2 regions of the Peribacillus sp. SRI_006 genome follow, and region 1 is predicted to be linked to the other one. Evidence: riboswitches for the same ligand, from Rfam matches in the RefSeq annotation. Region 1 holds a riboswitch; the other holds the start of a gene.
What was found. A riboswitch is a leader RNA that binds a small molecule or an ion and turns the genes downstream of it on or off. The one in region 1 is predicted to bind cyclic di-GMP.

Region 1 (15,283 bases):
ACATTGCAGTAAATAGTAAGCCTACAATAAGAACGATCCCTATGTTTCTAGCAATATTAACAAAGCTGAATAGCTTCTCGACGTAGCCTTGTCCATATTTAACACTTTGGATATATTCCATACCTTCGATTTTCTTTGCCACCTTGATGACATCTTGCGGAGATTTCGTTTTGATAACATAAACGTCCCTTAATGGGTTATCCTGTTCAAATGGTTTAAAAGCATCACCATTATCTCCTAAATCATCTATTAAATTAGTAAGCTCTTCATCTTTTGGAGAGAAAATCACTGATTCGATACCGTTTATCTCCATAATTTGCTTACCGATAGCTTTTATATCGTCATCATTCGCCGCATTATCAATATGTGCACGAACTTCGACATCTTTCTCCACATTTCCCGCGATATGATTTAAATTCATCATGAGCACTAAAAAGACGCCAACCAAAGTTAGAGTGACCGTTACTGCACTGACAGAAGCAAACGTCATCCATCCATTACGGCCAATATTTTTAAAACTTTCACGGAAGTGACGGAGCAATGTTCTAAATTTCATATCCGTAATCACCTCGATGTTCATCGCGAACTATTTTTCCACTTTCAATGGCAATGACACGTCGTTTAATATTGTTGACGATGTCCCTATTATGTGTGGCCATGACCAGTGTAGTTCCGCGTTTATTAATTTCTTCGAATATGTTCATGATTTCCCATGATGTTTCGGGATCAAGGTTACCTGTAGGCTCGTCGGCTATGACTACCTTGGGATCATTGACGATCGAACGGGCTATTGCAACCCTTTGCTGTTCCCCACCAGATAACTCGGAAGGAAGCATTCTCGCTTTATGTTTAATGCCAACCAGATCAAGAACTTCCATGACTCTCTTTTTGATTTCTTCTGGTTCCTTTTCAATAACTTCCATGGCAAAAGCAACATTTTCATATGCAGTGAATGTTTGAAGGAGTTTAAAATCTTGGAATACCATACCGATATTACGGCGGAATAGAGGAACTTTCGAATTGCGGATACTTGGCAGGCTTACACCATTGACCAAAATATTACCGCTTGTAGGCTTTTCTTCCCTATACATCATTTTGATGAAGGTCGATTTTCCGGCACCGCTCGGACCCACTACATAAACGAATTCGCCAGGCTTTATTTTCACATTGATACCATTAATGGCAATTACGCCATTTGGGTATGTCTTTTTCACATCTATCATTTCTATCATTCTAAAACCACCTAATTTGCTTGGATTATCACTATGTATCTACAGCTTTTCGACAATTTTCACTGAAATCTGACAGGAATCTCCCTTACTTGAGCACAGAAACATTATAACATCATATTTTGTCAAATTAAGCATAAAAAATATTACAGTTTCATTTCAGTTAGACATATATCAACATCTATGTAATAATTCCAGGATTTGATTGCTTGATAAGTGGTTGATCGTGAGTTGTTTCGAGGGTTTAATGGAGGCTAAATGAAACGTCCCGCTAAGCAGAACGTTTCATTAATCATTATTTATGTTCAGCAAGCCATTCAGCGACCATGCTCGCTTCCTTGCCCTTGATTATACCTTTTGGCATTCCGCCGCTTTGACCATTCGCAATGACTTTTTCAATGTCTTCTTTTGATAGCTTGGAACCTACCTTCGTCAAGTTCGGTCCCACGCCGCCTTCAAGATTCACTGCATGGCAGCTTGAACATTTGTTTTCATAAATTTTTGCGGCATCACCGGCACCTGCCGTAGTCGTTTCGTTATTTTCACTTGCAGGCTCTTTATCTGCAGCATCATCGTTCCCACCGCATGCAGCCAAGGCCAAAGAAGTACCCAGAACTAAAGCTAACCACTTCATTTTCATTGAACTTACCCCCTCTGATTTATACCAGCACAAGAACATTATACCAATTTCAATCCAGTTTAAAACCCTCCCCAAGTACCTCCGAAGCGTCCATTACAATTACAAACGCTTTAGGGTCAACGAGTTTCACCAATTGTTTCAATTTGGTGAATTCCGACTGGTCTATTACGCACATCAAAATTGGACGAGTATCATCCGTATAGCCGCCATACCCGGATATGCCTGTTACACCCCGGTCCAGCTCATGTAAGATAGCATCCCTTACTTCCATTTCTTTATTCGTGATGATCAGTGACATTTTCGAACGGTTCAATCCAATCTGGACAAGGTCGATCGTCTTGCTTGTCACATATAGTCCAATCAATGCATAAAGGCCTTTTTCAATATCAAAAACGATGGCAGCACTTAAAACGATGATTCCATCAATGACAGCCACACAGGTCCCCAATGACAGATGGGAATATTTATGGAAAATCTGTGCCGCCAAATCGGTCCCCCCAGTGGAACCCTTGCCCCGAAAGACGATCCCCAGCCCAAGCCCGACCATCATCCCCCCGCAAATCGAACCAAGCAATGCATCATTCGTCCATGCCTCCCAATCCTTTGTCAGAAATACCACTAAAGGCAGGAACAAGGTTCCAATCAGGCTTTTGGCTCCGAAATGCCTTCCGAGGATAATAAGCCCCGCAATGAACAAAGGGATATTAAAACCCCAAAGAACATAAGCCGGCTCCCAACCGAGAGTTGACCTGAGAATCGTGCTAATCCCGCTGACCCCTCCGGATGCGACCTGGTTAGGCAGTAAAAACACATTAAAACCAATGGCAATTATGGACGAACCGACAATCACCAATCCATACTCCGTTAACTTTTGAATGAAAGGATGCCTCTGCTCCCTGTATCTTCTCTTCATTTTGCATAAGTCTCCTCGAACCATCATTATTATCTAGTATTGGCCGAACGAGGTAGAGCATCCCTTTTCAATCCTGTAAATGTCAGCCAGAAGATTCATTAAAAAGGGAAATCATAAAAAAAGCCGGACCGGGGAAACCGGTCCGACTGGCTGATCTTATAATTTTGAACGCAAGTACGCATCAATGAACATATCGATATCCCCATCCATGACAGCTCCCAAGTTTCCGGTCTCCGCACTAGTACGGTGATCTTTAACCATGGAATACGGATGGAAAACATAAGAACGAATTTGGCTTCCCCAGCCAATTTCCTTTTGCTCCCCGCGGATTTCATCCAATTCCGCTTGTTGCTGTTCAATTTCACGTTGATACAATTTGGCTTTCAGCATATTCATGGCCTGGGCCTTGTTTTTGATTTGAGATCTCTCGTTTTGGCACGTTACCACGGTGTTCGTAGGTAAATGGGTGATCCTGACCGCCGAGTCCGTTGTATTGATATGCTGACCACCTGCACCACTTGCCCGGTACGTATCGATTTTCAAATCTTCCGTGCGTACTTCTATATTGATCGTCTCATCGAATTCCGGCATGACTTCACATGAAACGAATGAAGTGTGGCGTCGTCCTGAGGAATCGAAAGGAGAAATACGGACAAGACGGTGTACCCCTTTTTCCGCTTTCAAATAACCATAGGCGTTATGGCCTTTGAAAATTAAAGTGACACTCTTGATCCCAGCTTCATCACCTGGAAGGTAATCAAGGGTTTCCACTTTAAAGCCTCTTTTTTCACCCCATCTTGTATACATGCGCAACAGCATGGAACCCCAATCCTGGGACTCCGTACCGCCTGCACCAGGATGCAGTTCAAGAATGGCATTTTTCGAGTCATATTCTTCACTTAATAAAAGTTGAAGTTCAAAGTCATTCATCTTTTGTGCAAGAACCGTGATTTCTTCTTCCAGCTCAGCTAAAAGTTCTTGATCATTCTCCTCTTTCACTAATTCATATGTCAAATCCAGATTTTCATATGATTCATTCAGATCGGACAATTGATTGACTTGTTCTTTCAAAGCATTCGTTTCATTGATGACAGTTTGTGCTTTTTGCTGATCATTCCAAAAATCGGGATGTGTCATCTCATTTTCTAGCTGTGCGATTCGTGCCTCTTTTTCATCTAAGTCAAAGAGACCCCCTAAAGTCCGTTAATCGCTGCGCTGTCCGTTCAAGTTCATTTCTTATTTCTGCTAATTCCATTTCTCTTCACCTCATTAAGTATGTTAAAAAAAATCCCTGAAGAGGGATTCCCTTCATTACAATAAACCTCTTCATTATATGCAAACTAAACATGAAAAGAGGCGGCTAGCCTTGGACTTAACCGTCTCATCTTCATTATACACCTAACTTTAGCCTAAATTGCCATGGCAATTCTTATATTTTTTACCGCTGCCGCATGGGCATAACGCGTTTCTTCCAACGTCTTCCTTTTTACGGGCAGGGGCTTTTTTCACTTTTCCCCCGTCTTCTTCCTTCGGATTGACCGCTTGTCCTTTTATGACTTCCTTACGTTCCAAATTGTTGCGGATTTCAGCCTTCATGATGTATTTCGCGACTTCATCTTCCATTGAAGCAATCATCGCTTCAAACATCGCAAAACCTTCGGATTGATATTCACGAAGCGGATCGATTTGGCCATAAGCACGAAGGTGGATCCCTTGGCGCAGCTGCTCCATTGCATCAATATGGTCCATCCACTTACTATCGACTGCACGAAGAACGATTACTTTTTCGAATTCACGCATTTGTTCTTCAGATAGCTCTTCTTCTTTTTGGTCATAGCCTTCTTTCACTTTTGCTAAAATGAACTCAACCAATTCCGATTCGTTTTTCCCTTCCAAATCAGCCACAGTGATTGAACCTTCATTGAATAGGTTACCATTCAGGTAATCGACAAGGCCTTGTAAATTCCAGCCTTCCTCATCGCCCATTGGAGCAAACGCGACAACATTTCGCTGGATGGATGCCGTGATCATCGTTTCGACGATTTCACGTAAGTTTTCACTTTCCATGACATCAAAACGCTGTTTATAGATAATTTCCCGTTGTTGACGGAGAACATCATCATACTGCAGTAATTGCTTACGTGAATCGAAGTTATTGCCTTCGACCCGTTTCTGTGCGGATTCAACGGCCCTTGTCACCATTTTACTTTGAATTGGCTGGGAATCATCCATACCTAGGCGTGCCATCATGTTTTTCATGTTATCCGAACCGAAGCGGCGCATCAATTCATCTTCCATTGATAAATAGAATTGAGTGACCCCTGGATCACCCTGACGGCCGGACCGGCCACGCAGCTGGTTATCTATACGCCTGCTTTCATGACGTTCCGTGCCGATGACAGCAAGGCCCCCAAGCTCCTTGACACCTTCACCAAGCTTGATATCCGTACCGCGACCTGCCATGTTAGTAGCGATCGTAACTGAGCCTTGATTACCCGCATTCGCAATGATTTCCGCTTCACGCTCATGGTTCTTGGCATTCAAAACATCGTGAGGGATGCCTTTTTTGGATAAATAGGCAGATATGACCTCAGATGTTTCGATGGCAACCGTACCGACAAGCACAGGCTGACCCTTTGTATAACGTTCGGCGATGTCTTCCACAACAGCCTTGAATTTCCCATCAGTTGTCGCATATATAAGATCTGCCCTGTCATCCCTGATGATATTCCTGTTTGTCGGGATCGCAATGACATTCATATTATAAATATTGCGGAATTCCTCTTCTTCCGTTTTGGCTGTACCGGTCATACCTGAAAGTTTTTCATACATCCTGAAATAGTTCTGGAATGTAATCGTCGCAAGAGTCATGCTTTCATTTTGAATTTCAAGTCCTTCTTTCGCTTCGATTGCCTGGTGGAGACCTTCACTGTAACGGCGGCCTTTCATCAAACGGCCGGTGAATTGGTCAACGATGACTATCTCGCCTTCCTGGACGACATAATCCACATCCAAATGCATGGAAACATGAGCCTTTAACGCCTGATTGATATGATGATTCAAAGTAACGTGACTAATATCGAATAAATTATCGATATTAAACGCTTTTTCAGCTCGATTCATCCCATCTTCCGTCAGCTGAACACCTTTTGTCTTTTCATCATATGTGTAGTCCGTATCTTTCTTTAAGGTTCTTACAAACGCATTGGCCTGGATATAAAGCTGAGCCGATTTCTGTGCCGAACCGGAAATGATCAATGGCGTTCTCGCCTCATCAATCAAAATCGAATCGACCTCATCGATGACAGCGAAGTGCAGCGGACGCTGTACCATTTGTTCTTTATATAACACCATATTGTCACGAAGATAATCAAAACCTAACTCATTATTCGTACTGTACGTAATGTCAGCATTATACGCTGCCTGCTTTTCTTCTTTAGAATGACTGTTCAAATTCAACCCGACGGTCAAACCGAGGAAATCATACAATACACCCATTTCGGTGGCATCACGGTGTGCCAAGTATTCATTGACGGTAACGACATGTACACCTTTACCGGTAAGTGCGTTTAAATAAACTGGCATCGTGGATGTTAAGGTTTTACCTTCCCCTGTTTTCATCTCGGAGATATTTCCATCATGAAGGGATGCCCCACCCATGATTTGAACACGGTAAGGATATAAGCCCAGAGCACGCTTTGCCCCTTCACGCGCAACCGCAAAAGCCTCGACAAGCAAATCATCAACGGTTTCCCCATTTTGATAACGCTCTTTAAACGCTTCCGTTTTGGCACGCAACTGTTCATCCGAAAACGCAGCAGTCTCATCAGCCAGCGCTTCGACCTGATCGGCGATTTTTTCTAAACGTTTGATTTCTCGCTTATTCGGATCAAAAACTTTATTTAATATATTAAGCATTCAATAACGCTCCTCTATTATGGTAATGATCGTTCAATGATAAAATTCATATAAGTAAGAAGAAACACACCTTCTATTATTACTAATGCACGCTTAATTTTACCACTTCTATCATAGAGGTACAACTTCATGTCACTTCGCTGGTATAGACCTGAATGCAATTCTTGCGAAAAACAATGGATAAATGAGGAGTAAAACTGTTAAAATAGGAGAAAGTATAAAAAATATGTTGCAAACTCCCCACTATTCCATATGCAAATGTGAATTATCCATAACCTTCCATCACTAGATGCTGTGTCCTCTCTAGAGATAGCATGTCAAGGTAATCCAACCTTACAGGCGTCATGTTTTGAATGATAAGGTGGGCTGCCGAAACTTATTAGCGGAAAATAAATAGAACATGTTTCGAGGTGGTATTGATGATTGGTGAACGTGTAAAAAAACTGCGAGAAGAAAAGAAAATGTCGATGACTGAACTTGCCGATAAAGCAGGTGTTGCAAAGTCTTATTTAAGTTCGCTCGAGCGGAACTTACAAACGAATCCTTCTATTCAATTTCTTGAAAAAATCTCCTCCGTACTTAACATCCCTGTTGATGCCCTGCTTTACGATGCACCAAATAAGGAAACCTTGGACAATGACTGGATGAGAATCGTTGAGGAAGCCATGAATTCGGGTGTCTCAAAACAACAATTCAGGGAATTCATCGAATTTAATAAATGGAGAAAAGATAAAGAAGAGTAGAGTGGTAGTGCACTAGTTTACCTACATAACCCTGAAGAATACAGTGAATAAGCTAGACTCACAAGAATCCCAAGGAAGAATAAACCCTATAAACAGCTATGAATCGAACCACTGTTTATAGGGATGTTCTCGAATTTGTTCGGAACCTATTTTCCATCGTTCTCCTCAAAAATTGCCTCAGGGCTTTCCCGTTTCAAAAAAGCGATGATTTCCTCTTTTTTGAAACCCAAGCTTCTTGCTTCAGAAATCAATTTCACCCATTCTTGATCCAGTTCCACATTAGCCACCTCTTCTACCTCCTAAAATACTCTTGTATTTCAGGCAGACCAGCCATCATAGTCAAAAGGACCTTAGACCTGTGCCTTTGCGCCCTCATTTTTCAAGGAGTTTGCCTTTGCCGTGGTATTTATTACCAAATACATTACCTATAATCATATTATAACGGATACGCACTCCATATATTGCTATTTTATGTCGGTAATCCACATAAATGCAAAAACTTTCATCCGACAAAATATTACAATATTAAGAAAATTTGAAGTTCAGGTGATTTTTCATAGACTAATTCAATTTCGTTTTGCTCTTCTTAAAATTTCTTTGGGGTGTATTGATTCTTTCGATTGTAAGTGCATCGTGGGCTTTTTGCGAAGTTAAATCCTCACCGCAGGTCGGGCAAAGCCACTTTCCATATTCCGCACTGCTAAAAGAAGCCCTATGGCATGTATGGCAATTCTTTCGATACAAATAATCCAACCCCCTCTGCACCTTGATCAAATTGTTTTCTACAAATAACTTATTGTTCCTTTTAAAGAACTGGCGATTCGAATATAGTGCAAAAGATAGGGGGATTTGAATAGGTAAAATTGTTAACCATTTATCTCAATGAAGAACAAATTTTGTTCTTTTAAGTGATCTTTGTGTTTTTTTAGAGAACCAAAAGAAACAATCATTTTTACGTTCTAACGGATTCTATCAACATGCAAAAAAGCACAACCCAGAGGCTGGGCTGTGCTTTTGATCTTAGAATAATAATTAACTAGGTTCAATCAACCCATAGCGTCCATCTTTTCGGCGGTACACTACGTTTGTTGTATTAGTATCCGCATTCGTGTAAACAAAGAAACTGTGACCAAGCATATTCATTTGTAAAATCGCTTCTTCACTGTCCATTGGCTTTAAATCAAAGCGTTTATTGCGGACCACTTCAATATCATTATCGTCTTCGAATTCATCCACCACTTCGTCAGCTTCCGTATTGAAGGCGAATGCATCGGGTGTAGTCGATAGATTGTTTCGGAACTTGCGATTGACCTTCGTTTTATGTTTACGAATTTGGCGTTCAAGCTTATCATTGATCAAATCAATGGCAGCATACATATCCGCATTTTCCTCTTCAGCGCGAAGAACCAAATTCTGCATGGGAATCGTCACTTCGACCTTAGATGTATTATTGTTCACTTTTAAATTGACTAACACATTTGCATCTGGTGTATTGTTAAAATATCGTTCTAACTTGCCAATTTTCTTTTCGACGTATTCTCGAATTGCTGGAGTTACCTCAATGTTTTCACCGCGTACGTTGTAATTCATAAAGTGAGTCCTCCTTAAATTAAGACTATACAGTTAGATTCTACAATACCCCTCCGGTTCCTTTTAGAAACACATCATGAAATATGTCGAAATAATGAAACAACTGTCGGAAGGTTTGGAAAGGGTTGATGTCTGCCCTAGCTTCATTATATCAAATGCTATGCTAGAAAGAAAAAATTAAGCCTATTTTATTTACAGAAAATTTAAAAATATTTAACATGGAAACCGTTTGGACTCCAAAAGGGAAGGAAATCAATTTCTTTTATCATAGAACACGCCATCCACTGATAGACTTTCATACGGATTCGTGTATTTATTGGAGGACTTTTTCTTCTTATTCATTTCCTGGATATCCCGCTGGCTCCTCCGCTCATAAATGAAGGACGGAAACTAGCTCCGTCCATGGAAAATTCATTTTCGGTAAAAATCGATGAGACCCTTAGCCGTGGCCTGTGCATTCAATTTATAATTTCCTTTTTCAATCTGGATTTTCAGTTCATCCACTTTTGCTTGTCTTGCAGCAATCATCTTCGATTCTTGCTGCATTTCTTTTGCCGCTGAAGAAATTTCAACTTTATCCGAGGATTTGACCTTGGATTCCTTGATATTCCCCGTTTTATTGGCTTGAAGATTATAAGGGTTAACACCTGTCATACCGACGTTATTGATTTTCATATTCCAGATCCTCTCCTTCGGTCGATTTTATAAATCCCATTATGTTTCGATTCCTTAACACATGAAAATGGCTCTGGACTGTGTTATTCTCCCTATCTTTTTTATCGACAACGAACTGATTTCTTTAATTGTTTGCTGTAATCTTTCCTTCGACACCCATTGTCGATTATTGTTCTCAATATCGAATATTCTAACAAAAACGGCATTATGTTTCCATGAATGAATTACCCTTTTTGCTAATCTTTCATGTAGTACGTATTTTTTTTATCATTTCCTTGAATTTCAGTCAGGCGCTTTTCTTCATTTTCAAATGCCTGCAAATCCGTAACGAGCGAATTGGTGCATTTGCCGCATAACCTTCCGCTCTTGATGTTGGCGCCGCACTTTTCACAAGGAATTCCGAGATTGGGAAACTGTGAAATTCTCAGCTTTCCGGTTCTCACAAATTTAATAATTAACCTTTCTTCAACGCCGGTTTCCATAACCACCTGCATCATGGACGCCGTTCTATTTGTTTTCTTGCGAATATATGCATACACTTTATCATATTGGGCTTCTTCTTCTTTATAACAGGCATCGCACACATCACGGAATTTCGTCATAACGAATAACGAATTACAGTTTGGACAGTTGAATACATCCATCGAGGCCCCTCCTTCACCATCACGGCGATTATTCTTCAGTACTGTATATATCGAATAATCCCGGCGATACTTTAGGAAGTTTTATTAAAATAAGCTTTTTCACCTAGCCAGGGTGATCGATGATACTTCTTTGGCCCCAGCCGTTATCAATGCCTTTGCTGCATGCCTGAGAGTTGTGCCAGTTGTGTAAATGTCATCGATGATCAAAATGGATTTATGCTCCAGCATATCAGATTGCATGACCTGAAAAACCTGCGGTAATGACATTCTCTCTTTACGAGATTTTTTTGATTGTTTTTCGGTATGGATTCTTGTCAAGGTCTCAACCGTATGAAGTCCAACTAGATCTGCCAAAGCCTTTCCCTGGTTGAACCCCCGCTCCTTAAGCCGTTCATCGCTAAGCGGGATGGCGGTTACCAGGTCAAACTCCACCTCCTTTAACCTTTCTTTCAAAAAAGGGACGAAAATCTCAGCCAACGCATAATCACCCCGGTACTTATATTTAGCAATCAGATCTTTTAAGTATTCATTATAATGAAATAGCGCTATGTTCTTCGACAAATAGCCTCCCCATTCCCCATTCCTTTCCCATCTTGAACAATCGGGACAGAGGTCACCGGTCATATTGTCCCCTCCCAGCTCCCTTGAGCACATTGTACATGTATCTCCGGTTATCCTATTAAGTTTCCCCTCACATCCTTCACAGATTGCCCTTGCCTCGGCCTGCTTAAGCAGGCTCCCCCATGTCAAAGCTTGCTGCATTCCTTCATCACAAACTAGACATCTATTCATCCAGCAGCCCCCTTTTCATGGCATTTTTATTCATCATCTGTATATGGCGGACCGCCTCGGCCATCGCTTCACTTTTACCGTAATGAAAAAAGGTGACCGTCCCGGAAGGATTCGCAAAGCTTCTCCCTACCCTGCCGGCAATCTGAACGAGAGCACTTTCAGAAAACACTTCATGTTCAGCACCGATCACGGCTACTTCCAACCGCTCGATTGTCACGCCCCGTTCCAGGATGGTCGTGGTCAGTAATCCCGGAACGAGTCCATTCCTTAAGGCCATTACTTTTTCCTTTCGATCAGGGTGCCGGGAGTGGACAATCGATAATTCAGGGGACAGCCTTTGAAACAGCGGAAGGACTTGCTCCATCACTCTGATGCTTGGAAAAAACAATAGGAAGGGGATATTCTGGTTAAGGCGCTCACTTACCCATGCGTTGATTTTCGTTGGAATCTTTTGTTGAAGGAATAGTTTTTGCCAATTGCCGCTCCACTTCATTTCAGGAACGGGGATTGGCTGGCGATGATAACGGGCCGGGATTATGAAGGCTTTCAATTTGCCGCTTCGGTATAGCCGCCGCATGCTCTTCGAAGGTGTGGCGGTCAAGTAGATGGTTGCCGCGGATACCTTTTTCGACTTATTAACCGCATAATGCAGCGAATCATCCATTGAGTAGGGAAACGCATCGACTTCATCAACGATGATGACATCGAAAGCTTCAATAAAACGGAAAAGCTGATGGGTCGTGGAAACGGTCAGTGGCGAAAAACCATGTCGATCTTCACTGCCGGCATGGAGGGTAGTGACTTCAATGGCAGGAAAAGCTTTTTTTAACCTTGGGGAGAGTTCGAGAACGACATCGGTACGCGGTGTTGCCAAACAAATCCGTTTCCCGGCAAGCAAGGCTGCCTCAATCGCTGGAAATAACACCTCCGTCTTCCCTGCCCCGCATACAGCCCATACTAGGAATTCATCTTTTCCGTTTACGGCTTCAACGACACAGTCGGACGCATTCTGTTGACCTGCCGATAAAGTGCCCATCCACCTCATCACATTGTCAGGAATCGTATATTGAATGCCGGGACCGGTCCACCTATAAAGCTTTGCACATTCACTTACCCGTCCCATCATGATGCATGAGCGGCAGTAAGTGCAATCTTGATTGCAAATCTTGCAAGGGAAAGTATAAAACAAGGTTTGATCTTTGTTACCGCAGCGTACACAGTGATAACTGCCGTTCCCGGATTGCACGCCGCAAGTTTCCGAGACATACCCATTCTTGAGGTGCTCTGTGAGGATTTCTTGGGAGAAGGGGATTTCGAAGGCCAAAAGATGTTTTCCGGTGAGATGGTTCTGAAGTTCAGGGGAATAAGGCGGGGAAATGCTCGTTTTTTTCAAACTGCAACCTCCATTTCTTGATAAATTACACTCCCCCTTATCATTCGCTTTTAACTCCCGGATTCCTTTTTGTTCATAAAAAAACGCCTTTCACTTAGTAAAGGCGTCAAAGCTTAAATTTTATACCAGCCCATCCCCATCGAGCCTTCGCCCAGATGCGTTCCGATTACTGGGCCGAAGTAGCTGATGTCGAATTCGACATTCGGGAACCGTGCTTCAAGTTCCGCTTTCCAGTCTTTGGCTTCACTTTCCCGTTTTGCATGAATGATGACGGCCTTATACTTCTCGCCGCTCGCCGCCTCTTCTCCAAGTAAATCGGCAATCCGTTTCATCGCTTTTTTCCTTGTACGGATTTTTTCGAATGGGACGATGACTTTATCAACAAAATGGAGCACCGGCTTCACTTGAAGCAGACTGCCGATCAAAGCTTGGGCACTGCTTAAGCGGCCGCCGCGCTGGAGATGGGATAGGTCATCTGCCATGAAGTATGCCTTGACCGATGGTTTCATTTCTTCAAGCCTGGCCATGATTTCTTCTGCACCTTTGCCATCAAGTGCCATCTTTGCCGCCTCGATCACGTAAAACCCCTGTACCATGCAGCTGATTTCCGAATCAAACGCATGAACCCTGATTCCCTCGACCATTTCACCTGCAGATGCCGCTCCTTGATACGTGCCGCTGATGCCGCTCGATAAATGAATGGAAATAACATCATCATATTCTTTTTGCAGTTCCTCGAACTTCTCGACAAACTTTCCGATTGGAGGCTGTGAAGTGGTCGGCAATTTCTCCTGCCTCTTTACTTCCTCATAAAACTCATCCGCAGTAATATCAATTTCCTCCCGGTAAGCTTCATTGGAAAAAATGACATTAAGCGGCATCATATGTATATGTAAACGATCACGCATTTCCTTTGGTATATATGCAGTGCTATCTGTTACGACTGCGGTTTTCATATCAGTACCATCCTTATAAAAATTTACTTCGTACCATATTCAACATTCTATCTGAAAATGCCTTTATTTGCATTAAATAGCTTTTTTAATTACCAAAAATTTGAATATGATCACATCAAACAAAAAAATCCAGCCCTTCAGCACGCATTGCGGAATCTGAAGGGCCGGACTTATCGAACGCTTTGATTACTTCACTTCTACCCAGCCGTTTTTAATAGCTAGGACAACCGCTTGTGTACGGTCATTCACATTCATCTTCTGAAGAATGTTACTCACATGGTTCTTGACTGTTTTTTCACTGATATATAGAGTTTCGCCGATGGCCCGGTTGCTTTTCCCGTCAGCTAAAAGCTGAAGCACTTCACATTCACGTCGAGTCAATAGGTGAAGCGGCCTCCTGATTTCTATCGTATGTACGGAATCACGATCAGCACCCTCTTCAGCTGCTAAACGGCGATATTCTTTAACTAAGTTATGGGTGACCTTCGGATGAAGGTATGAGCCGCCTTCAGCGACTACACGCACAGCATCGATCAACGCGTCTGCGTCCATCTCTTTCAACAGATAACCTTGTGCTCCTGTTTTCAATGCGTGCTGCACGTAGTTTTCATCATCATGAATGGAAAGGATGATGACTTTTGTTTCAGGGTAACGGCTCACGAGCATTTTTGTAGCTTCGACCCCATTCATGTTCGGCATGTTGATATCCATGATAACAACATCAGGTTTATGTGTTTCAACAAGATCCATAGCTTCGCTTCCGTCATCACCCTCGGCAACAACATCAAAGGATGATTCAAAATCTAATATGCGCTTTACGCCTTCACGGAAAAGCTGATGGTCATCGATTATGACGATACTAGTCTTCAACGGCTTCTTCCTCCTAGTTTCTATTTAATATGTCTATTCTCTATTATTTAAATGGTAGGGAATTTGGATAAATACCAAAGTGCCTGCTCCCGGTTGTGAATCGATAGTCATTTCACCTTCCAGCAGCTCGACTCTTTCTCTCATTCCAACCAAGCCAAATGAGCCTTCTTTTTGAATCGAAGAGTCAAACCCCTTTCCATCATCTTTGACGACGACGGTCACCATCTCCTTGGAAATGGACAGTTTAACTTGAATCTGTTTTGGGTCCGCGTGCTTCAATGAATTTTGTACAGCCTCTTGAACCAGCCTGAATAATGCGACCTCCATATCGGAAGGGAGCCTTTTGACCTGCCCAAGGTTGACGAAATTCAGATTCACGCCATTATTATAGTCTTCGGTCGTTTGCAGGTACTTTCTGAGGGTAGGAACAAGTCCTAAATCATCAAGCGCCATAGGCCGAAGGTCATAGATGATTCTTCGCACTTCATATAAAGCATTCCTTACCATGACCTTTAAACTGCGGATTTCCACTAACGCTTCATCGGGACCTCTCTCCCGCTGCACTCGTTCTATCAGGTCTGAGCGCATCATGACGTTTGCCAGCATTTGCGCCGGACCGTCATGGATTTCACGTGAGAGCTTTTTACGTTCCTGCTCCTGGGCTTCGATTATTTTCAGTCCGAAGTCCTGCTTGCGTTTCGCTTCTTGAAGGGCTTCCCCCACAAATTTAAGATCTTGTGTCAAATAATTCTGCACCACCGATATTTGCGAGACGAGATGCACCGCTTTATCGATCGTCTGCTGCAAACCCCTTAACCTTAACTCAAGTTCATCCCGGCGATTACGGAGCTCTTTCTCCAATTGCCGGTTAATTTGTAAATCAACTTGCAGCTTATGTGCCCTTTCATAAGCATCGCGCA
Region 2 (15,283 bases), on a different contig from region 1:
TAGAGACTGCCATAATGGGAGATCACCCTCTTTTTATAGCATAATCAGCGCATTTCCCCCATCAGTTGTGATACCTTATATAAAAAGGAGAGGTGCGCAATGAATATTAAACCGCTTGCTTTCCGGATGCGGCCTCGATCGATTGATGAGATCATCGGGCAGGAGCATCTGGTCGGTGAAGGAAAAATTATCGCAAGGATGGTCAAAGCCAAGCAGCTTTCTTCCATGATCCTGTATGGTCCCCCGGGAATTGGCAAGACATCGATCGCAAGTGCGATTGCCGGAAGCACGAAGTTTGCGTTCCGGACGCTGAACGCAGTGACTAATAATAAAAAGGATATGGAAATCGTGGCAGCCGAAGCTAAAATGTCCGGTAAAGTGATTCTGCTGCTTGATGAGGTTCATCGGCTCGATAAGGCGAAGCAGGATTTCCTATTGCCTTATCTTGAAAACGGGATGATCACCCTGATCGGTGCAACGACCAGCAATCCCTATCATGCCATCAATCCGGCCATCAGAAGCCGGTGCCAGATTTTCGAGCTCAAATCATTGGTAACCGAGGATATAACCAAAGCGCTGGAACGGGCACTTCATGATGAAGAGCGGGGACTTGGTGCATATGAAACCGAGGTCAGCTTTGATGCCCTTACCCATTTCGCGACTGCTTCGAACGGAGATGTCCGCAGTGCCCTTAACGCACTTGAGCTCGCCGTCATTTCCACAGAACCCGATGAGTCCGGAACCATTCATATAGATCTGCAAATTGCCGAGGAATGCATGCAGAAAAAAAGCTTCTCGCATGACAAGGATGGAGATGCCCATTATGATGTCCTGTCCGCTTTCCAAAAATCAATTCGCGGCAGTGATGTGAATGCAGCCCTTCATTATTTGGGTCGCTTAGTCGAAGCCGGCGATCTTGTAAGCATCGCCCGCCGCTTGGTAGTCATCGCTTACGAAGACATAGCTCTTGCCAATCCCCAGGCTGGCCCCAGGGCCCTCGCTGCAGTCGAAGCCGCTGAACGACTCGGTTTTCCTGAAGCCCGGATTCCACTTGCCAACTCAGTGATCGAGTTATGCCTATCACCTAAATCGAACACGGCCATTGTCGCAATCGATGCAGCCCTATCAGACATTCGCAGCGGCCATAGCGGCGATGTACCAGATCATCTTAAGGATGCCCATTACAAAGGGGCCACAGAACTTGGCCGCGGCATCGACTACCTTTATCCGCATGACTACGAAAATGGCTGGGTGAAACAGCAATACTTACCGGACAAACTGCGCAGCAAAAAATATTACAAACCGAAAAAGAGCGGGAAATTTGAACAAGCACTTGCCTCGGTCTATGAAAATATCGAGAAAAAGAAATAACTCCGGATCACTTCAAATCCGGAGTTTTTTTATTGTGGGAAATAAAAACATTTAACATGCCTCATGTTGACAAAACTGCCTCCCAGTTTATTGGTTTGTAAACAGAAAAGTGTACAGCCACATTCCACTTCTATTAAAATCCGAACTGCATGAATCTTTCCAAAGAGTTCCAGTTCAATATATTGGCCATTATCCCGCAAAAAACCACCAGTAAACCATTGTGTTTTAATCATCCATAGGCAATATGTACAATTGTCAGCCAAACACTCCGGCTAGGTCCTTTCTTAAGAAACCGCTTAAGCTAAATTCCCTTTGAATTGCCTTGCTTGGCCAATTTTTCCCGTATCTAGTAAATGGATTACAATCCTAGCGTCAATTATGAGTCTAGCGGCATGTCCCTTTACAAAAGAAGGCACAACAACTCTTTGGTTGCTGTACCTGTATGGTCAATCTTCGTCTTTATAGATACCCTTCGATGCTTTAATCATATTTTCCAGCCACATTTTCTTAAATACATTCACACGACGAGGAGTGCCATTTTCCTCTCCCTCAGCTGAATTTTCAGTTTCTTCTTCTGCAGCCTCGGAAAGGATTTCATTTGAACTGCTTTCATCTGATGAACTTTCCGTTGAACTGCTTTCATCTGATGAGCTTTCCGTTGAACTGCTTTCATCTGATGAGCTTTCCGTTGAACTGCTTTCATCTGATGAGCTTTCCGTTGAGCTGCTTTCATCTGATGAACTTTCCGGTGAATCACTTTCGTACGATGAGCTTTCCGTTGAATCACTTTCGTACGAGGAACTTTCCGGTGAATCACTTTCGTACGATGAGCTTTCCGTTGTATATTCCATTTATTCTTTAACCTCCAAAATTTATTTATCCTCTAGGGATATCCGTACTGCATATATATGTTCCTACTTTCTAATAGGGACTTTGCTTATCACCCATTTTTAAGTAAATCTCCGTTCTAATTTAACTAGTTGTTAAATCTGATTAGCTTTCAGTTGAACTACTTTCATCATCTGATTGGCTTTCCGTTAACTCACCCTCGTCTGATGAGCACACTCTCATACGATGAGCTTTCCGTTGAATCACTCTCGTACGATGAGCTTTCCGCTGAATCACTCTCGTACGATGAGCTTTCCGCTGAATCACTTTCGTATGATGAACTTTCAGTTGAATCACATTCGTAAGATGAACTTTCCGCTGAATCACTTTCGTATGATGAACTTTCAGTTGAATCACATTCGTAAGATGAGCTTTCCGCTGAATCACTTTCGTATGATGAACTTTCAGTTGATAATTCCATTTGTGCTTAGCCTCCAAGACTTATTTATTCTTTAAGGATATCGTATTGCATATATATGCGCCTTCTTTCTTGGAGGGACTTTGCTTATCACCAATTTTGAAGGAACACTCTCCATCCATTTTAAAAAATCCGGCCAATCCATTTTGACTGGTCCAATTCATTAGATTCATAGTTTTTCTCATTCCAAACAAAAAAAGTAACCACGGACTCTTTTCCGAAGCTACTTTATTATTTCTTCATATTAGTTATGATGTCCTTTTAGCCAACCGATCACTGATTTCCCACTAGATTCTCGAAGACCCTCGACACTTTCCTTAGAGATGATCTCGCCATCCTTAATCAGAATGACTTCATCAAGGATTTTATCAATTTCCTCGATTTCATGAGTCGCCATGATAACCATTTGCCTTTCAAAATCGATATAAGACAGCAAGCTCCGTACGATCGAATCCCGGACCATAACGTCCAACCCTGAGAATGGTTCATCCAATAACACGACAGGTGCCTCCCGAGACAAAGCTAGCACTAATTTAAGCCTTCCGCGATTACCTTTCGACATCGTACGGACCTTCTTCCGTACATCCAATTTCATGAATGCCAGCATTTCAATTGCCTTATCCCGATTAAAATCAGCAAACTGCGAGGCATGAAAATCAATATACTGACCTGCCGTAAAATGAGGATAAAAAAAATCAAGCTCTGTCAAATAAGAAACATGTGAAGCCGACCTCCTGCTTACCGGCACCCCATCGACCGTAACCTCTCCTTGATCCGGTTTGACGAGACCGGCAATCAGTTTGAGCAATGTTGACTTACCGCTTCCATTGGTCCCTAACACCCCATAAATCTTCCCCACTTCAAACGTGAGTGTTACACAATCAAGGGCAGCAATGCTGCCATACTTTTTAGATACATCATACAGCTCAACCGTCATTCCGCATCCCCCTGCTTCTTCAGAAATTGCTGTACCGCTGTAAGCATTTCTTCTTTCGACAAGCCGATTTCTTTCATGTTCTCAAAGAATGTCTCAATAACTTCCGTTTGAATCCTAGTACGCAATGAAGCAATCAGCGCAGGATCACTTTTAACGAATGTACCCTGCCCCCTTCTCGTCTCCACGATTCCATCCCTCTCAATCTCGGTATAAGTGCGTTGGATTGTATTCGGATTGACGCCCATCTGGACAGCCATTTCGCGAACCGATGGCAGCCTATTCCCACTCTTTATCTCACCGCGTAATATTGAATAACAAATTCGATCTGCAACCTGTAAATAAATCGGCTTTGATGCATGAAATTCCTCAGACATCATTTACACCTCAATCTTTCGGTCCAAGAGCCAACATGAAGCTAGGAACAATATCAATAATCCAATAACATCCAATCCGCTTGTCAAAAGCGAAATATTCCCTCCGCCTTCCAAATAAAACTCCAAATTGGTTTTAGATAAGCTAAACGATGACGAACCGCTAAATGCCGGAACAGTCCATATTTCATCCAGTTTCTGATATACCTTTGTATTTCCAACCCAATTTTTCAACAAAATCATTCCTATAAACAAAAAAAACACAAACAGCCAACGAATATTTTTAATAAGTTGAATCCTTGCGAGTGCATGATACACTACCCATAAAAACATCATAAGCACTGCAATGACAATACTGACCGCCGTCATAACCCCGCCTATCTGTAACACTCCACCTAATTCCGTTATATTTTCCACCTGAAAGTCTTGCTGAAAATAACTAGTCGGAACCTTAAGAGCCACAAAAACTAAACAGCTGGCAAATAAAATGGAAACCACTTGAAACAGCACACTTGACAATAATTTACTTCCAAGCAACATCGCTGCAGACTGGGGATTGTAAATCCACAATTGCGTCTTCCCATCAGAATTCAAACATCCAAAAATCAAAGAGAACATAATAAATGGCTGCAAGATCATGATTACCCATGTAGACATATAAAAAATACCTGCAACTTCCCAATACCTGGATACGAAAAAAGAAATAAACACAAATCCAACTTGCACAACCAACAACCACAAAAGTGTGGATTTCCCAATCAACCACTCCTTTAGCACTAAACCCTTAAATGAATTCAATTTTTCCAGCCCCTTAAAAATTGTTCTAGCTACATAGTACACAGTTACACTAAAATATGTCAAAGGTATTATAAAATAGTAAAATATACTATTCTTTTACTATGAAATTAAATATAATAGATGAAGTGGTTACAAAAAGAGGAAGGAAGTAAACTATGAGACATGAAAAAAAGAAGAAAAAGAAACGGACATGGCTGAAGGTAGTCGGGATAATTGTCCTACTTTTTATACTAGCTGGGGGAGCCTTTGCCTACTCCGTATGGAATTCACTGACTAAAACCGTTGACACGATGCATACACCAATAGACCGTACCACCGATAAACGAACGAAAGACCTTGCACTGTCAGATCAGGAGCCATTCTCGATGCTCATGCTTGGTGTCGATGAACGTGATGGCGACAAAGGCCGTTCAGATACAATGATTGTCTTGACAGTCAATCCACAAAAGAAATCAGTCAAAATGCTAAGCATTCCGCGTGATACACGGACCGAGATCGTCGGTCATGGGACACAGGATAAAATCAACCATGCATTTGCCTTCGGCGGCGCGAAAATGTCCATGGATACCGTTGAAAACTTCCTGGATATCCCAATCGACTATTATATGAAGATCAATATGGAAGGCTTTAAGGATATCGTTGACGCAGTCGGCGGCGTGACCGTTCAAAACGATTTGGACTTCACATCCGATGGCATTCATTTTGCAAAAGGTACGCATACCCTTAACGGGAAAGAAGCCCTTGCCTATTCAAGAATGAGACATGATGATCCTAGTGGTGATTTCGGCCGTCAATCCAGACAACGTGCCATCATCGAGGCCGTCATCAAGGAAGGCGCTAGCCTTTCATCATTGACGAAATACGATGAAGTCTTCGCTGCACTCGGTAATAATATCCAGACGAATTTGACGTTTGATGACATGATGGACATCCAAAAGAACTACAGGGACGCAAGCAAAAGCATTACCCAATCGTCCATAAATGGAAACGGAACGAAAATCGACGGCATCTACTATTATATTGTGTCAGATGAAGAAAAAGAAAAGGTTCAATCCGAATTAAAAGAACAATTATCCATAAAATAAGAAAAAATAAAAGAGCTGTCCGGACCCGCATCCTGACAGCTTTTTCATTTTCCCCGTCCAATATTCTGACAAAAAACGAACACCAAATGTAGAGATTTGTTGGAATTTTTGTTGTTTATTAGGCATGAAAAGACGGTATAATCTAATATGAGCTGACAATCCCATCTTCCCCTTGCCCCTTTCATCACTTGACACTATTATTCTTTGGACCCGGAATTCCATCAACCGTCATTCATCAACTATAATAAATGATCCTAAACAAAAGGAGTGGATTTAAATGAAAATCAAAGCAGGCAGCTGGGCTATGCTAAGCAAACAGGACAAAATGTTTATTCTGAAAGCCATCAGTGACCGTTCAAGAATGAAATATGTTTCATGAGAAGTAGATCTTTTCGGCATTATATGAGAGCAGCGCCTCTCCCTTTTCAATAAAACGAACTTGAGCCTGAAAAAGGAGAGGAATCTATTCAAATTGATAATCCCATAACAAACGCCATTCGCCTTTTTCTTTGACGACATAGCAATTTTGTTCCAAAGTAAACATTCCAAAGCGAGAATTGAAGACCTGTGTAACTGGAATTTCATAGGCCGTTTTATGCAGCCTTCCACTCTTATCCAACTTCCAGTTCTTCACTTTCTTAGAATGGCCTACATCATACTGAAAGGACTCCACATCCATATGCTGTAAAAATACATGTGACCGATTTTGCACATAATCTGCCCGATTCGGAAACCGCTGCTTCATTTCAGAACTTAACAATTCCCAGGACTTCCCGAACTCCGCTTCACTTTCATACTCATAGAAATCTTCACCCACCCTTTTTGATCCGTTGGGAAAAAGAAAAATGATACAGGCCCCTACAGCTAAAACCACGAGAATAGCCGTCAATACTCCTATTGGAATCTTACTGAGTCTCCTCACCCTCATCACCCTCACAGGTTATCATTCATTTATATATATATATGTGAAAACGATAAAAAAGAAGCATGTTGTTAGACATGCTCCTAAAGTATATGTAGCTGAAATGATTTTCTTAGTTTCATTGACGCCTTCTCCATCGATAAAAGAAAAGAAGATGACCATCGCCCATAAAACGAGCAAAATGGGGAAAAGGTATCTACGGATCATATACTATCAGGTTGTTCAATGATCCCGCTTAATTTCTCCTTAATCTCTTCCACAAGTTCATTTACAGTAACATCTTGTCCAGACTCACCCTTGGCAAAAGTGTCTTTTAAAATATCAAAAAAATCCATGCGAAATTTCCACTCCAATATATAATTGAGCCACCATTTCATACTGTTGTCCTATTATTTTTTCAAAAATAAGGAATATAGCTCATGTATTTGATAATCACATATAAAGCGGGAATTGGCAAGCAGAAACTAGTTTAAAAACCAAAAATTTACCCAATTTTAACATTTCTGAAATATCCCTTAGGAATGAATACTAGTAAGTTATAAGGTAGATAGTTTGGGTATAAAAAACAAAAAAGGACCGATTCCTCAGCCCCTTCGATAACATAAATTATGCTTGTCCCATTAAATAAGTCATTAATGATATCAAAACTAAAGTAATTGTAATATAAGTCCCAATAAAAATTTTCTTGCTTCTTTGTTTCTTTTCATAAACTTCCTCGAACGTAATGAATTTATTTTTTGTCATCAAATAATCTCCTTATATTTTGATGGCAGCTATCTGACATCGCCTTTTGCGAGGTCCCTTTGCTTAATCTCTATAATGTAGTATCGGCATATAACCAAAAATATTTAGGTATTATTAACTATTTTTTTCATAGGCAATATTTCTTAAATGTGTAGAAGGTTAAGACTAACGCATTATGTACAATAACTAAATTCTATGATGATCATGTTAAATCCTGCCTAGGCATCCGTTTAATTAAGCGCTTACTTTATGACATTCATTATTATTTTTATCCAACCTAAAAATGACAACCATAACGGTACACTGAATAAAGTTCCCCAGATTAATCCCTTTATAAAAGCATTAAGTACATCCATAATAAAAATCCCTCTCAATTAGGTTACATTTTTATTATTATCGCCATGTTCTTTATTCTGGATACCTTTTACGTTAATGAAAACAAAAAAAGAAGACTGTATAACAGCCTCCTCTAACATAATTTTTATCCCCTGATTTGCGTTTTCCATTTCATTTTCCTTTTATGAACTTCCGCACATCTTCAATAGATAATCCTAGATTTTTAGCCTCTAAAATTAGATAAACCCATTCTTCCCGTTCATTGTTAGCTTCCATGATAAATCCCACCCAACTTGTGGTAATACAGCCGTCTTAGCATTTAGCCTTAGACCTGTAATTTTGCGTCCCTACTTTTCAATAGGTTTGCCCTTCTCAATAATATTTCACATTAATTTTCTTAAAAATTAATAAATCTCTAGAATCCCTGTTTCCATGGTAATAAATAAACCATCTTGCCCTAAAACATTTCCCCTTAATTAAAACTATATTAATGTTAATTATACTTAAAAACGTAATAATAGCTCATAATACTATTCGTTTTTTTACGTCATTTTTCAACATCATTCATCAAAAAGTGACATTACAATGGAAAAACATTGGTATAATGCGTTTTATATAAAACACTTTTATTGAAAATAGAGATATAATCGCAATTAAATTTTCATATTTGCTATTTCACAAAAATGATATTTTGAACCATTAATTCAGTTTTAATTAATTTCCCCTAAGAAAAAAGCCAGCATTACAAACCATAATATGGCTGTAACCTGACTGTTCGTGACTCTATAAATATTTACACACCTGATTCCATTTGGGTACATAAGGAGAACTCCCTGCATATTTTCTAATTCACCTTCTTAACACAAAAAATGGACTGATTTCTCAGCCCTATTTAACACCCGTTATGATTTACCAAGAAAAAAAGTCAATAATGAAATCAAGATTAAAATAATAGTAATATAAGACCCAATAAAAATTTTCTTACTTCTTTCTTTCTTTTCATAAGCTTCTTCGAACGTAATAAATTTGTTTTTTGTCATCAAATATTCTCCTTATTTTTGATGGCAGCTATCTGACAGCGCTTTCTGCGAAGTCACTTTGCTTGATCTTCATATTAAAGTATCGTCAAATCGACAAAAATATTAACTGTATTATTCACTATTTTTATAATGGGCTAGTTTTTATAAATTAATATCTGTTCTTTACTATATAGTTTACTATAAATCAAACAAAATACATTTATTCAATATATTCCATTATACCCAAAAGTCTTTCATACCAAGATAATAATGCTAAGCAATTATCCCTACCTATTCCATAGAGCTGTTTTATGGCTGCAATTAGTTTAATCCATATCCATTTACCGATTAGTAAATAAAAAGGATAGAAATTCACCATTTGCCAAAAATAAGAATAATGGCATTAAGGGGAGGAAGAGAAAAATGGATTCAGAAATGCAGGAGAAATGCGGGGTATTTGGAGTGTTTAATCACCCCAAAGCAGCCGAATTAACTTATTACGGACTTCATGCACTTCAACACCGTGGTCAGGAGAGTGCAGGAATTGTGGCTAGTGATGGGAAATCATTCAGGAATCACAGGGGAATGGGATTAGTTACCCAAGTATTTTCACGGGACATCCTTGATGGATTAAGCGGAAATATGGCCATTGGTCATGTACGATATTCAACTTCTGGTGAAAGTTTACTGCAAAACGCACAACCCCTCGTTTTTAAATATAGCGAGGGGGACTTGGCTGTTGCTCATAATGGCAACCTCGTAAATGCAAGGATAGAACGGGATGTGTTACAACAGCAGGGAAGCATATTTCAAACAACAACCGATACTGAAATTATTGCTCACTTAATAGCTCGTTCAAGTAAAAAGCATTTCGCAGAAAGCGCACCTGATATGCTTAAACGGATCGACGGTTCCTTTGCCTTGATTATTATGACTGAAAAACAAATGCTAATTGCCCTGGATCGTCATGGGTTACGTCCGCTTAGCCTTGGAAAAATTGGTGAATCAATCATCGCCTCCTCAGAAACATGCGCTTTAACTGCGGTTGATGCTAAGTTCTGGCGGGAAGTTGAACCGGGTGAATGGCTTCTTATAGATGAAAATGGTATTCAAACTGGAAGATTTGCGGAAAAAGGCAAGGTTTCCCTTTGTTCCTTTGAATTTGTCTATTTTGCCCGTCCGGATAGCGTTATTCAAGGAAGAAGTGTCTTAACAATCCGGAAGGAATTAGGTGAAATTCTATCAAAAGAACATCCGACACAAGCTGATGTTGTCGTTGCCGTTCCCGAATCAAGCGTCCCTGCCGCCATTGGTTTTTCCCAACAATCAGGAATTCCATATGAAATGGGAATTATTAAAAACCCTTATGCTGGTCGTTCATTTATTGAGCCCACGCAAGAATTGCGCGACTTAGCTGTTCGACTGAAATTGAGCGCTGTGCGAGAAATTTTGGAAGGAAAAAGGGTGGTATTAGTCGATGATTCGATTGTTAGGGGAACGACAAGCAAGCGCATTGTCGAATTGATTCGGCAAGCAGGTGCCAAGGAAGTCCATGTAAGAATTAGTTCACCTATGGTTAGAAACCCTTGTTTTTATGGAGTAGATATGCCAACTAAGGAAGAACTATTTGCCAACAAACACGAACACGAACGAGCTATGGGAAAAGTTATCGGGGCAGATTCATTAGCCTTTTTAAGCACCGATGGGTTATTAGAGGCAGTAGATGTGGATCTTGGAGAAACTAGCAGTCGCTGTATAGCCTGTTTTAGTGGTGCCTACCCAACTAATATTTGAAGTGCATACAGCTTAAGTAGGATAAAAATGGAAGGCACCACACAAAGACAGTTGTTTTTGTGTGGTGCCTTCCATTTTCATAATATTAACTTGGAATTTGTCACTGTTTTCTCCTACCACTCACAATTACTTACCACTCTCTTTCTTTCTCTCTACAAATGGATGGGCTACACTTATCTATACAACTTTTTTAAGGTGTTCAAGTTTATGCTGAACCGGGATTTAAGAGATTCGTGTTACTAGGCTTCTTCACCCTACTCCAAAACCAATACTGATCCACATTACGACTTGTAAAATTCATTATAATTTTACTCGTACCAAAAAATGACAACCACAATGGTAAACTGAATAATGTGCTCTTCAATAGTCCCCTCACAAAATTGTTAGGTTTATTTATAATAAAATATCCCTCATTTAAATGTTTTTTTATTATTGTGAACTTGTTCCAATTAATTCTATTTAAACAAAAGGAATAGAAACAGTTTGTGGTTGATTAGAAAACAGTTCATAAAAAAAGAAGGCTGATTAACAGCCTTCCTCATGTATACATATTCTTGACTTTTCAAGTTCTGTTCTCTCCTAATGAAGTCACGAATGATAATCCTGAATTTTTTCCCTTTATACATACCATTCTTTTACTCTGTACCTATTACCATACAAAATACCTTTCCTTAAATGATCTGAAGTTTGTATTTTTATGACAGGTGCTTTCACCGATTTTCTTCATACCCATGTGTCCCCATAGACACCTTTTATCATAATATTACTTCGCTTACACATATCAGAATGGATCTTTAAAACCACGCATACTAAGGAGCCTAAAACTTTTTTATTTTTGGCTCTCAATAAACAAACTAATGACTTTTATTTAACACGCTGGATACTATGCTAAAGTGGTTCTCCTAACACTTTGGAGGTACATTTAGGTTAATACTCCTTATAACAAAACAAATTACTTTAACCTTCTTCGATGTTGGTTAAAAACCTTGATGAAAATACTACTATCATCTGATTTAAAAAACTTAACTCCAACTAATTTTAAGGGTGTCCATATTTCTCTCATTTGGTATAAAGGCATTTTAAAAAAATTCATCCTTTCATCTATAACTCATTAATTGAGCTTTTGCTTTTAATAGGTATATATATAAATAGTAGAATTTATTATTTTACATTTTTGTACTCCATTTTATGTCTTGAGATAAAATTTACAGGTTACTTCATAACCCTTAACGAACAAGCCGTTCTTTATAAAGAATAATTAAGTTGAACCTACCCTCTTTACATTATTATTATGTCAATTGGTTTCATTATTAAATCTATTAGCATATCTAGTAATTTGTTTCCCTCATTACAGGAATAATAAACATCACCTGAATGCCTAATCCTTAACTTACTAGCTGATCCCCAAACTTCCATATCTTAAGTAAATTTAGGTATGTGGAACAGGATTTATCCATTGGCCAATGGCCTGAAATCTCTTATTAGGGCATGATGTGTTCCGGCTTTCAACTATTCTCCTTTTATTTATTGCAAATAGTTTTTATTCACCCATTAAACATTTCATAAGAGTATAAAAATTGGTATATTGTGGTTTATTTTGTATTTTTCTGTCTATTCTTGTATGTTTTAAAGAACTAACTATACTTTATTGAGAACAAGTGCTATATTATAAAAAAAAAGGTTCTTATGGAGGAGGATATGACTAGATATAAGGAATTCGACTCATTAAGGGGTTTAGCCGCTCTCATTGTATTAATCGGGCATTATTTGATGATATACCCTTCATATGCTAATTATCAGTATGATTCAAACAGCACCTACATGATTTATTTGTTCAAGGAAACTCCTCTACGCCTTTTTTTCAGTAGTGGAAATGAATCTGTCATTCTATTCTTTATATTGAGTGGTTTTGTTTTGTATTTATCAATTAATAGTGCTAAATTCCACTATTCTACATACTTAATAAAACGAGTGTTTCGAATTTATATACCATACCTAGTAGCAATAAGCGTGGCTATATTGGCTAAAATGCTTTTAAGCCATATTGATTTGCCCTTTATCACCAACTGGTTTAGTAAATCTTGGACAGACCTTGATACTCCTTCCTTATTAATAGAACATCTTTTGTTTATTGGGCAGTACAATACAGATGCCTATAACAATGTGATATGGTCCCTTGTACACGAAATGAGAATTTCGATTATATTTCCTGTACTGCTTTTTTTGTTTGTACGAAAAAAGCTTAAATACTCTTTATTATGGCTTTTTGTTTTAATTTTTTCATCGACTTTATGTTTATATTTAGTTGGTTCCAGTGTGGATATTACCAACATTCTTTTAAGTTTCCACTATAGTACTCTTTTTTTAATGGGAGCAATAATAGCAAAATATCGACATGAACTTATTGCCTATACCTTGAAAATGAATAAACCTGTAAAAGTCGCATTGTTTTTGGGGGCAATTATCTGTTTTATGTACGAAGGCATCATTGGCGAAGTGGACTTTTTAAACAATTATATTTTCAGGGATTATGTGGTCTCGTTCGGTGTTTGCATTTTTATCCTCATGAGCGTATGTTCCAAAAGAATTTCGACGGTCTTAAGGTCTAGATTGCTAACTCTTCTCGGGAAAATTTCATATAGTTTGTATTTGTACCATCTCATATCCTTATTCTCATTGATGTATCTATTCTATAACAAGCTGCCTACCGGTTTAGTATTGACTTTTTCATTTTTCTTATCTTTTTTACTCTCTTCAGCGTCCTATCTACTCGTGGAAAAACCATCCATGAGGCTCGGATCGTATTTCACAAGAAATAAACAAGAAAAAGTAATATCCAAAGATCACATAGCTTTAAAACGCAAAATAGGATAATTGATTATTATTCTTTTGAACGTATTCTTACTATCTCTAAAAAAGTGGTGAAATCGATGAATGAAAAAGTAAAAATTAAAGATTTTATACGAATCTTAAAAAAGCGAATATTTATCATTATTCTATCTACCCTTTGTATTACTGGTTTCATTATTTTCTCGTCCATGTACCTTATGAAACCAACCTATCAGTATTCCACTCAAGTTCTGGCAGGATCTTTAAGCATGGATGAAAAGGAAGCTTCCATAAACAAAGTTCAGGAGAACAGACAGCTTGCCCTTTCGTATATGGACATCATTAAAAGTCCGCAAATCATGATAGGAGTTAAAGAGGAATTGAAACTTAAGGCTTCAAGCTATGACTTACTTAAGCAAGTTTCCATTACAAATAGAGATAATTCCCAAATCATCACGATAACCGTCAAGGATTCGAATCCTGAATCCGCTAAGGACATTGCCCAGACTGTCGCGAGGCATTCCATATCTAATTTTAAAGACCTAACAAACGTTAAACAGATTAGTATTCTCAATGATAATAAAATGGAACAAGCAGAACTTCTTTTCCCAAAACCGAAATTCATCATAGCCATTTCAATCGTAATAGGCTTTTTCGCTGGAATAGGTTTAGCACTTCTTAGAGAACACTTTGATGATTCGACCTACTCCGATAGGGAGCTTGAGCTCCTTGGAATTCCATTATTAGGGAGGCTTGATTTGAATACCAAAAGAATAAACAGAAAACGTAAAACAACTTATAAAACCTTACCTTCCACAAAACGAGGTGAATATAGTGAGTATTAAATTCACAAGGAAACAATCCTTTTACCTAAATGAAATCAATAAAGAGCAATTTTATTCTATTTGTACCAATATCGAGTCGCATCTTCAAAAAGGCGATTCTACATTGATGATTACCTCACTTTCACAATCACAGAATATTTCAAATGCTACCGCGTACTTAGCACTTGCCTTTTCTGAGCAACGTAAACGGGTGCTTGTAGTGGATGCTAATCTGCGACAACCTACGCTGCATCAAGTGTTTAATATTGATAATTCATTCGGTTTGACTAACCTGCTTTTAAATGAGACGCCCATTAACGAACATGCTATACATATTAAGGGTCATCTATTCTGTATCCCTACAAGCGAAGCCATTTATGAACCAGCAACATTATTAACATTAGAGACCCTTCCGACTCTGATTGAAGAGTGGAAGAAGGATTTTGACATCATTTTATTCCATACATCAGACAGTTTAAATAAACCTGATGCAAATATCATTGCTAAATATTGTGATGGCATAATTTTAGCGATACAAGAAGGAAGAGATAAGTTAGAGAAAATTGCCGGTGTGAAAATGCAATTTGAAAGGGCAAATCTTGAAATTTCAGGATCAATGATCATTTCTTAATTCAGGGAGGATAACCAGTGGATTCGAAAGTCAGAGTCGATAGGCAGGAAGAAATCCTGACAAAACCACTATCGACATCATCTAATTTTAATATAAAGCGCACTATGGATTTAATCATCTCGTTTTTTATGCTTATACTTACAGCACCTATTTTACTTTTATTCTGCATTCTTATCCCTATTGATTCAACTGGCTCCCCTTTTTTTTATCAGCAAAGACTAGGCCTGGATGGGAAGCCCTTCAACATGATTAAATTGCGTTCCATGGGCATCGATGCCGAAAAAAATGGTCCTAAGTGGGCAAGTGCAAATGATTC

Region 2: it holds a riboswitch for cyclic di-GMP, as region 1 does, so the genes downstream of both, AC2YHV_RS01155 (anti-repressor SinI family protein) here and sinI (DNA-binding anti-repressor SinI) in region 1, are expected to answer to the same signal.

The regions. Positions count from the first base shown of each region.
Region 1 is NZ_JBYCZT010000006.1:282,123-297,405, forward strand. Features, by position in the region: gene ftsX (permease-like cell division protein FtsX) at 1-556, opposite strand, end outside; gene ftsE (cell division ATP-binding protein FtsE) at 546-1,232, opposite strand; gene cccB (cytochrome c551) at 1,525-1,869, opposite strand; gene AC2YHV_RS11055 (YitT family protein) at 1,919-2,782, opposite strand; one part of gene prfB (peptide chain release factor 2) at 2,939-3,973, opposite strand; one part of gene prfB (peptide chain release factor 2) at 3,975-4,037, opposite strand; gene secA (preprotein translocase subunit SecA) at 4,187-6,700, opposite strand; gene AC2YHV_RS11070 (helix-turn-helix domain-containing protein) at 7,120-7,443, shown strand; gene sinI (DNA-binding anti-repressor SinI) at 7,590-7,730, opposite strand; cyclic di-GMP riboswitch class I at 7,761-7,846, opposite strand; gene AC2YHV_RS11080 (hypothetical protein) at 8,005-8,187, opposite strand; gene hpf (ribosome hibernation-promoting factor, HPF/YfiA family) at 8,476-9,033, opposite strand; gene flgM (flagellar biosynthesis anti-sigma factor FlgM) at 9,445-9,708, opposite strand; gene AC2YHV_RS11095 (TIGR03826 family flagellar region protein) at 9,945-10,352, opposite strand; gene AC2YHV_RS11100 (ComFC family protein) at 10,452-11,144, opposite strand; gene AC2YHV_RS11105 (ATP-dependent helicase ComFA) at 11,137-12,537, opposite strand; gene AC2YHV_RS11110 (DegV family protein) at 12,651-13,493, opposite strand; gene AC2YHV_RS11115 (response regulator) at 13,680-14,363, opposite strand; gene AC2YHV_RS11120 (sensor histidine kinase) at 14,397-15,283, opposite strand, start outside.
Region 2 is NZ_JBYCZT010000001.1:243,531-258,813, reverse strand. Features, by position in the region: gene AC2YHV_RS01205 (replication-associated recombination protein A) at 100-1,371, shown strand; gene AC2YHV_RS01200 (hypothetical protein) at 1,818-2,222, opposite strand; gene AC2YHV_RS01195 (hypothetical protein) at 2,414-2,680, opposite strand; gene AC2YHV_RS01190 (ABC transporter ATP-binding protein) at 2,922-3,614, opposite strand; gene AC2YHV_RS01185 (GntR family transcriptional regulator) at 3,611-3,988, opposite strand; gene AC2YHV_RS01180 (hypothetical protein) at 3,992-4,783, opposite strand; gene tagU (polyisoprenyl-teichoic acid--peptidoglycan teichoic acid transferase TagU) at 4,939-5,868, shown strand; gene AC2YHV_RS01170 (hypothetical protein) at 6,332-6,790, opposite strand; gene AC2YHV_RS01165 (YwzD family small protein) at 6,994-7,125, opposite strand; gene AC2YHV_RS01160 (hypothetical protein) at 7,397-7,534, opposite strand; gene AC2YHV_RS01155 (anti-repressor SinI family protein) at 8,042-8,146, opposite strand; cyclic di-GMP riboswitch class I at 8,165-8,248, opposite strand; gene AC2YHV_RS01150 (hypothetical protein) at 8,773-8,910, opposite strand; gene purF (amidophosphoribosyltransferase) at 9,313-10,683, shown strand; gene AC2YHV_RS01140 (acyltransferase family protein) at 12,382-13,557, shown strand; gene AC2YHV_RS01135 (YveK family protein) at 13,614-14,357, shown strand; gene AC2YHV_RS01130 (CpsD/CapB family tyrosine-protein kinase) at 14,347-14,967, shown strand; gene AC2YHV_RS01125 (sugar transferase) at 14,985-15,283, shown strand, end outside.